2 regions of the Brevibacillus humidisoli genome follow, and region 2 is predicted to be linked to the other one. Evidence: predicted binding sites of a transcription regulator. Region 2 holds the regulator's gene; the other holds the start of a gene.

Region 1 (4,690 bases), 400 kb from region 2:
GGAGTTGTGTTCCGTATATTCCTTTTGGAAGCGGAAATAGGTATCAAACTGGCGCTTGGCGCTAACCTCGTTTTTCGTCTCCTTGGCCGCAGATGCGATCGGAAAGTCGATCACGTAGGTACGGGCGTTGGCCATCCGCTCCTCATACGTTTCCCCTGGTGTGCCCACTTCCGGGTGCACACGCCAACCCAGAGCTTGTACCGCTTTTGCCAGCGGATCGTTGGCGTTGATGCGAATCCGACGGATGTAATACGGGGAGTGTGACCAGTGCAGTCCGCTGGATACCCCGCCGGCTACCTGCGAAAGTGTCCCCTCTGGCTTGACAGTTGTCACCAACAGCGGTGAATTGACACGCAGTTCATAGGCATAGCGGTTCGCCTCTTCACGGGCTGCGCTGCCAAGCGCCTTTAGCAGTTCGATTTCCTGCTCTTCGGTGTATTCAACCGCTGCCAGCGCATCTTTTACACCCGTCAGTGATGTGCCTAACAATCGGTCACGCTGCTGCACGAAATCCCAATGAGGAAGTTCCAGCGTAACCAGCGTCATCCGCAGGGCAGCACGAGCCGACTTGCGCTGTGCTTCCAACAGCCCTTCCAGATCCAGATAGTTGGAGCCATCAGCACTTTCCTTGACGAACTGCATCAGATTGACCGTCGTCAGGTTGCAGACACCATACGAGTCGAGCAGGATTTCCGCGCAGGGGTTTAATCCCTCGGCATTGGGTCTGCGCCGATTGGCTTCTTCCAGATTGATAAAGCCAGGCTCCCCTTCCATCCGCATCATCGTAAACAGCAGATGCAGGAACTCTCTCGACGGCTTGTTGTGGAAGACGATCGAGTTGTTGGACATCCGCCGGTGATCCAATCCAAAGCGGCCGTCCCCCACTTTTTGAATGCTGTCAAACCACGACGGCTTGCGATCTCCCAGCATTTCTCCCACTTTTTTGTGGTGGGCCAGCTGTTCTTCCGTCCAGATCCCGTTAATGCCGTACTTGGCAAACATGCACTCGTAGTCGTCTTCGCCAAACAGGAAAATCTCTGCCGTACGACGCACACCGCCGACCACGACGTTGGCCCCGATCAAGTTGCCGATGTCGAGGATGTGGATGGGACGCACCCGACCGTAACCGGACTCGTCTGTGGCAATTGGCTCAAGGTACGGATCGATTTGGTTTTTCAACACCTTGTCGATGCCTTCAAACATTTCGCGCAGCGGTTCATGGCCGCTCGCCGTTCCGCCAAAAGTCATCAGCCGCTCCCCTTTAGGGCGTACGCTGTTGTAGGAAATTTTCACCGTATGGATGTGCTCGTACTCCCTCTCGGTGAGAATCTGCAAGTAGAGGCGCAGCGATTCAACCCAACCCTCTTTGCTGTCACCCACGTAGATTTTGGCAAAGCCGTTTTCCAGCACTTTCAACTCCGACCGTTCCAGGCGCTGGTGTTTGGGCAAGGGCTTGTACTCCGAAGAGAGAAGCGTCACATTGGTGCGAATCGGCGTGAGCGCTCGAGCCATCTCCGTGGTGCATTTGAAGCCGACACCGGTTCCCACCAGCAGCAGGTAAAACAGATCACACAAATCTTCCCATGACTTGATATTCAAAAAAGAACAGTTGAAGTTAGCCAACGGATACTTGTCCGCCACGCCATTCTCCGCTCCGCCTACCCACAACGTCCGGCCGGACAAAAACTGGCGCAGGTTAAACATGTTGTCAAACAAGCCTTCCGCTTCTTTCTCTAATTCTTGTATGTCAGGCGCCAGGCCGATTTTCTCCATGTGCTGATAGGCCAGCTTGATGTTGAAATCAACGGCACGGCGACATGTTTCTTTCCAGGTTTCTCTTCTCCCCTTTTCGGGTATAAAACGAGAGTATGTACGGTAATAGACAAACTGACCCAACGCATTCATATGCGAGGGAAAATCTGGGTAACGTGCGATAAAATCATCGCTCAAAAACTGGGTTCTCATCTCTGTTGCCAACATATCGCTTCCTCCTTCTTACTGGCGAAACTACGTCGAATCCGCTTCCTTGCGAAGCCAGATCCAGGTGCCCTCGGGTGCTTCTTACTGGCGAAACTACGTCGAATCCGCTTCCTTGCAGAGCGCCTCTTAGATAAAGTTAACTATTTTTTCGCCAAAAAAACAATAGCTAATTTCAATATATTGTGCAATATATTATTCGACAATACAACATATAGTATTGACAAGCAAAATGTCAAGAGGAAACCATAAAATAAAAGGACGAGCCGACGGGGCCCGTCAATCATTGGATCATGATTGATTCCTTTCGTTTTACCGCTCCTACTGCCTCCCAGACATAGAGCGATACATAACTTCGCCAGGGACGCCAGCTTTCGCCAATGCGCCTGATCTCCTTTTCATCCGGCTTGTCCTCCAGTCGGTAGACGAGCTGGATGCCATTTCGCAAGCCAATATCGGCAGCAGGGAGCAGGTCCGGGCGCCCCATGCCGAACATCAGCAGGCACTCCACCGTCCATCGGCCCACTCCTCGCAGCGCTGTCAGGTGGTTGATGATTTCTTCATCCGCCATCTGTTCCAGTCGATCCAGCTCCACTTTGCCATCTACTACTGCGCGGGCAAAGTCGATGATGTACTCGGCTTTGCGTTGGCTGTACTGCAGTTCTCGCAGTTGCTCTACTTGCAGCCGGGCAATCGCCTCCGCGGTGGGAAAGACCAGATACGAGTGCCCGTCCCGGTCTACTACTTGATCGCCGCACAACTGCAGCAGGCGGCGGGCTAACGTCGCAGCAAAGGCAAGATTGAGCTGCTGCCCGATAATCGTGCGCACCATCGATTGAAACAGGTCAGGATCTAGCAGGAAACGGAGTCCGCGAAAGTGTTGGGTTAGCGGACGAAGCCACTTGTCTTCCGTCATACAAGCATACAGCGGGGCCAAATCGACGTCTGCGCTGAACATATGTCGAATCGTGGCTAACAGTTCTGCTTGTCCGGCAGCAGAAAGCGACGCGTCCGTCTCCACTTCGATACGCGGCTGCTCCAGGTCACCGGCAAAGCGAAGCGTCACCACATGCGGTCTGTTGTCGATGCGAAACGCACGCTTCAATATGCGGGATTCCGGCTCCACTCGCAGTTGATCATCCGGGTGAGTCTCCAATCTGCGGAGCAGCCGTTCAAACGAGTAAGGCGGTTTTAACTCAACAACGGCAGAAAACATCTGTTCTCCTTCTCCTTTTACGGTAGATACTGCTCAACGATCTTTACGACTGCCCCGTTGTGCAGGTACAAGTGGTAGGGCGCGCGAAAGCCATCAGCAAACCGTTCTCCTGTCAGGCTAGTCTGGAAGTCGGATAACGTAACCCGTTTGCTGCCATCCGCTGACTCGGGACCCCAGACGAGAATCACTGCCTCTGGTGATAGGGCAACGGGTTCATAGGTTTCGCTTTCATTTTGGATGTAAAAACCATTGGGAGCAGTGCAGGACTCTGTCGCTGCATCACATCGACCGTCTGCGATCATCGCTGTCTTGATCGCTTGTTCATCCGTCAACCATTTTGCCTCATCCAATGAAGCGCTCCATTGCCCCTGTTGCCCAGAGAGTGCAGAGATGTAGCCAAACCGCTGCTGACTCACCAGTTCAAACGCCCGATCCAGCAGCACGGCCGCTTCCGCATAGGTGAGATAAGTGCTGGGGGATAACGTATCACCGGGATAACCCTTGACCAATCCAAGCTGATAAGCGACCTCCCACAAGGCATTGTTTTCCTCGCCGATCTGATCAACATCCGCGTATACCAGGTCCAACTGCGCCTCTTTTGCCGAAAACGAGCCTGGCGCTTTGCCAGCCGCATTGAGCAGTTTGACCAAGCCGCCTACTGCCCATCTGCGTTCGATCTTTCCGTCCTGCAGTTGGAGATGGGTATAGGCATTAATCCAATAGTGGTAGTCTTTGTGCTTTTCTGCCAACACAGGAGCAAAAACAACGGTTACCATCCGCTCCCACTCATCGGCTTCAATCGGCTTGTCCAACGATCCCTCGGGGATTTCTGCACCGATCGCCTGCATCACGGCAGCGGCATCTGCCGCCCAGTGAACGGGGGCTCCTGCTGAGGCGCTGGCAAAGCCCGGCAGTGCCCACATCATACTGAGGCCGAGCACAAGCCACAATATCGTTCTCATGACATCCCTCCATATACGGTACTTGTCCCCACACTGAACAGAGACACATAACATGGCGTACAAAGATCACATTGTCTCAAGTGTACCACTTACAGAAGGGAAGAGGAAATATCATCTGCTCTCCTTTAACCGACCACCGAAGCCAAACCCTCCACCGCAAATGAAAAACAGCCCACTACCGGCACTTTTCTTGCTCGGTAGTGGACCGCTTGATTACACTTACACAGTTCGTACCATTATTTGCTGAACAATCCCTTCAGCACAAAAGCGACGTTAGCTGGCCGTTCTGCGAGACGACGCATAAAGTAACCGTACCAATCGTTGCCATACGGAACATAGACACGCATCCGGTATCCTTCGTTTGCCAGTTCCACCTGTGACTGCGCCCGAATCCCGTACAGCATCTGGAATTCAAACCGATCACGCGGGATATCATACTCTTTCTCCAACTGCTTGACATAGTTGATGATGTTGTCGTCATGCGTGGCGATAGCGGCATAGTTGCCGTTGAGCAGGTGCTGTTTGATGATCTTCT
Region 2 (4,690 bases):
CACGAACCAACACTGGTCATTTCAGTTTGATCCGGTAGAGCAAGCAGAGGATCAGACGCGCTTCGTGGAACTGGAGATTGATGACCGAGGACAGCTAGTCGGCTACTCTTACCGTGAAGAAGGCAGATTCCCGGGTAAAGGAACAGAAGTGGATTCACCGATCTCTTGGCAGGAGGCAGAGGAGAGCGCTGTACAGTTTGTGAAAACCTTGTTCGCCGATCACCTTGGTGAGATCTACCTGATCGAACAGGAGCCGACAGAGGAAGAGAAACAGCAGATGCTTGAATGGGATCGGGGGTACGAGATTCGTTTCGGTCTGCTTCAAGATGGAATCCCTGTGGAGGATTTTCTCGGTATCCGGGTGTTCGTAGATGTGGAATCGGCAGAGGTCATCGAGTTGCGCAGCCAGGACTTGTATGAACTGGCTGCTCTGCCAAATGCAGAGGCGGCGATTTCCGCCGAACAAGCCCGTGAGGTGGAGCTTCAACAGAAACAGCCTATGCTGACCTACTTCCTGCCTGCAGGCAACTGGCTGTATCGTGCTGAGCAGCCTGCTGAACCAAGACTGGTGTACCGTTATGTAGGGGAGGAAGGATATGTCGATGCGGTCAGCGGGAAATGGCACACCCTGGCTGAGCTAAACAAAAAACAGCAGCCACAGGACATAGAAGATCATCCTGCCCAGGAAGCCCTCCAGTTTGCAGTCGACCAGAATTACCTGCAGGTACAGGATGGGCAAGTAGGGCCGGACAAACAGGTAACAAGAGGGGAGTTTGCAGCGATGCTGGCTCGACTCTCGCACAGTTACCCCCTCCATCGCCGCCTCGCCGACAGAGATGAGGAAGCAGAAAAGCTGTACCGTTTCTCCGACCTGGATCAAAGCCATCCCCATTATGCGGCGATTCAGCAGATTGCCCAACTGGGCCTGGTGCCGGATGATGGACGATTTGAACCGGATCGTCCCATCACCCGTATAGAGGCATCCGAGATGGTGCTGCGACTGATCGGCTACGGCTCACTGATCGAACAGCCCGAAATCTTTACTCGATTGTATGATGACGTTTCAGAGGAGCAGCAGGCAATCGCCGCATTGGCGAAAGCCCTTGGTCTATGGGGCAACGAGGGGAGCTCTTTTCAACCTGATGCACCTTTGACCCGTGCCGCTGCGGCAACAATGGTGTATCAGGTGGAACATGGGGAAGAAGAATGATGAGCGTTGGGGCATGCGAGTAGGATGAGAGATGCCCTCACATAAGAGACAGCCCTTGGCTGCCGATATGGCCGCTGAGGGCTGTATATGCTGTATATTGGTAGTATATGGTTTCGGAAGCTCCACTTAGCTAGTATCAGTTCCACTTGCCGGGTTAGTGGACCGAAAACAGTTCCTCCCCCTCGAAGCCGACGACGAACAGCTTTAGTTCCTCGCGCAGGTCCAACTCGTAGGGGCTTAACACATCATTGCCGCGGCCGTCTTTGAGGATGCGCACCACCGGACGGTGGCAGTAGTTGGGATCCACTCTGCAAACGACGCCAGCCTCGCCTGTGTTCAGCACGATACTGCTGCCCAGAGGAAACACAGCGATGTGCTGCCGAAAGGCGTTGATCAAGCTGTGTTCAAACAGGTGTCCGCCTGCTCCTAACAGGTACTCCAGCGCATCGTGGGGCATGTATCGCTTCCGCCAAGGGCGCGGTGTGGTTAATGAATCGTATACGTCGCAGATAGCAACGATTTGGGCGTACTCATGAATCTGCTTGCCCGACAGTCCCTGCGGGTAGCCGCTACCGTCGAGGCGCTCATGATGCTGAAGCGCAACGTGAGCGGATAAGAGGGAGATGTCGTGCTGTTTACGAAGCAGGTCAAATCCGTAGATGGTGTGTTGCTTTGCGATCTCATGATCTTCTTGGGTCCACTGTGTCTGCTTCTCCAGCAATTCTTTGGGCAGCTGCAGTTTGCCGATATCGTGCAGTAGCGCTCCGATCCCCAACTCAGTCAACTGCTTGCGATTATACCCGATTGACATGCCGACGGCGGTAGCCAGTACAGCAACATTTACGGAATGGTGGTACATCGAGCCGGCATACGCGGAGATGTTCATCAGATGGAAGACGATCTCACGGTTGCCGAGCAAATCTTCCAAAATGTTGTGAAACATTTTTTGGAAGTGGAGTCCCATCTCCTTGACCGAAATACGCCGCGCCAGCTTGTTGGTGTTGGTGATCTGCCGTGCTGTGTCCGCGATGACAGCAAGTGCGTGTTGGCGTGTCTCTGGACGAATGACATCATGAACTTCGATATCCGCGGTACGCGGGTCATCAATATAAACGGAGTCGATGCCGCTGCGCTGCAGGCCCTCGATCAGCCGCTCGGTTAAAGGAACACCGGTACCCAGCAGCACCTTTCCATCGTCGGTAAATACCGTTTTGCCCAGCATCATCCCTGGGCGAACTTGTCCGATCGGTAATAAACGCATAAAAAGGATCTCCTAACACATTTTACCCCCATTATATCACAGCTCGGCCAACTTGTGAAAAGAAGGAATCTAAGGTAAACTTGACGTGCCCCGCAAGTTGCGAGACACTGAGAGAGTAGGAATGCCCGAGACTGGGAGATGATGTTTTGATGCGATGTCCTTTTTGCGAGAACAACGGGACCAGGGTGCTTGATTCCCGGCCGTTTAACAACAATAAATCGATTCGTCGCCGGCGTGAGTGCGAGAGTTGTGGCCGGCGTTTTACTACGTTTGAAGTGATTGAAGAACCGCCGCTTTTAATCGTTAAGAAAGAAGGAACACGCGAAGAGTTTAGTCGTGACAAGATCCTGCGCGGACTGATCCGGGCCTGTGAAAAACGGCCGGTCCCGCTGGAGGTTTTGGAAAATGTTGTTCACGAAATCGAGAAGGAACTGCGTAGTCGCGGCCAATCCGAGATTCCCAGCAAAGATGTAGGAGAAATGGTCATGGAGAGGTTATACTACGTGGATGAAGTGGCCTACGTTCGTTTCGCCTCGGTCTATCGACAGTTTAAGGACATCAACGTCTTTATGCGAGAGTTGGAGGAACTGCTCGCCCATGCCCGCAGCTTGCCAGACAAAACATCGCAAAGAGGAGGCACGGAAGCAGAATGACCGCCCACCTACGATTCAAATGGCCTTTTTACATCTCGCTTGTGATCGCGGTTCTGCTCACAGGATGTACGGATGGGCAGTCCGCGCCACCCCCACCGGCTTCCGATCCCGCCCCTGCTGCTGAGTCGGAGTCAGAGTCGGCCACACCTAAGTCTGGAGGCCAATTGGTCGTTGGGTCGATCGGGGGGCTGCCCGTTTTTGACCCGTTCGGAACAGCAAAACAGGAGGCTGCCCTAACCCCTTATGAGTCTTTAGCCTACGAAGGACTGCTTGTGTATGGAGAGGATGGTCTGCTTAAAGCCAATCTCGCTTCCGACTATCGTCTGGAAAAAGTGGACGGAAAGCCGGTGGTGACGCTCAGTCTGCCCAAGCAGAGGAAGTGGGCGGACGGAAAGCCGATCACAGTGGAGGATGTTCGCTTCACGCTGGAAACATACAGCCGTCCCGATTATTACGGCGTCTGGCGGGAATCAACCCACCTGATCGAGGGTGTTTCCCGTTTCCGGCGGGGGAAGGATGAACACATCTCCGGGATCACGGTCGCTCCGGAACAGGGAACGGTGCGGATCAGCCTGGACCGGGACGATGTCGCCTTTCTCCCTTTGCTGACGGCACCGCTGCTGCCCCAGCATCAACTGCAAGGAAAATCCCTGGATGAGATCTCCTCACTGTCGATAGGTGGCCAACTCATCGGCACAGGGATCTTTCAACCGCAGCAGATGAGCGAACAGGAGTGGGTATTTGCTGCAAATGGATCGTACCATGGAGAGAAACCTCTGCTGGACTCTGTGAAAGTAATTCCGCTGCAGCAGGAGAAGGTAGGGGAGGAGGTGGCTTCTGGCCGTGTCCACATCAGCATGGTCTCGCCGGAAGTTGCCCATCTGCTGAACGAGCAAGACACTGCTGTACAGATCAAGACGGCTGAGGCACATGGTTATCACTTTATCGGCTATAATCTGGCCAGCGAGAAGCTGCAAGATCTTGTTGTTCGACAAGCGCTTAGTCAAGCGGTTCCAGTCGAGAAGATCGTTGATGAGCTGTTTTACAGCTTTGCCCAACCCGTGAAAAGTCCACTGCATCCCGCATCATTTGCCTATGAAGCAGGAGTACTGCCAGGGTTCGATCCCAAGGCAGCTCAAGCCGTACTGAAAGAGAAGGGGTACAGTCAGGAGAAACCGCTCGTACTTACTATGGTCTACCCCAGTGGCAGCCAGGTTCGCCAGCGGTTGGTGGATGCGCTGTTGGAGGCGTGGAAGTCGCTGCCGGTCAAGGTCGAAACAAAACCGCTCCAACCGGATGAATTCCATGCCTACCTGTTCGGCGGCCAGGCAACTGATCTCTACCTGTATGCCTGGCAGTACCCGCTGGATCCGTCTGAGTTGATCAAGATCTGGCATAGTCGGGAAAGAGTAGGTGAACTCGGATTGAACGCGTCCCGTTGGACTAATCCACAAGCGGATCAGCTGTTGGAAAAGGGGCAGCTGCTGCTGGACGAGAAGGAACGACAGAAGCTGTTTGGCGATTGGCAAAAGCAGTTTGCGGCTGATCTGCCGATTCTGCCGCTGG

What was found. The regulator NrdR, encoded in region 2, represses ribonucleotide reductase genes. The targets are predictions, from matches to a motif close to AACACNATATATNGTGTT.
Region 1: the regulator NrdR is predicted to act here: its motif matches at 2,182-2,199, upstream of nrdJ (ribonucleoside-triphosphate reductase, adenosylcobalamin-dependent).

The regions. Positions count from the first base shown of each region.
Region 1 is NZ_CP087263.1:255,390-260,079, reverse strand. Features, by position in the region: gene nrdJ (ribonucleoside-triphosphate reductase, adenosylcobalamin-dependent) at 1-1,980, opposite strand, end outside; gene LOK74_RS01310 (DNA-3-methyladenine glycosylase family protein) at 2,261-3,193, opposite strand; gene LOK74_RS01305 (S-layer homology domain-containing protein) at 3,211-4,155, opposite strand; gene LOK74_RS01300 (proline dehydrogenase family protein) at 4,392-4,690, opposite strand, start outside.
Region 2 is NZ_CP087263.1:654,925-659,614, forward strand. Features, by position in the region: gene LOK74_RS03170 (S-layer homology domain-containing protein) at 1-1,210, shown strand, start outside; gene LOK74_RS03175 (HD-GYP domain-containing protein) at 1,365-2,471, opposite strand; gene nrdR (transcriptional regulator NrdR) at 2,621-3,124, shown strand; gene LOK74_RS03185 (ABC transporter substrate-binding protein) at 3,121-4,690, shown strand, end outside.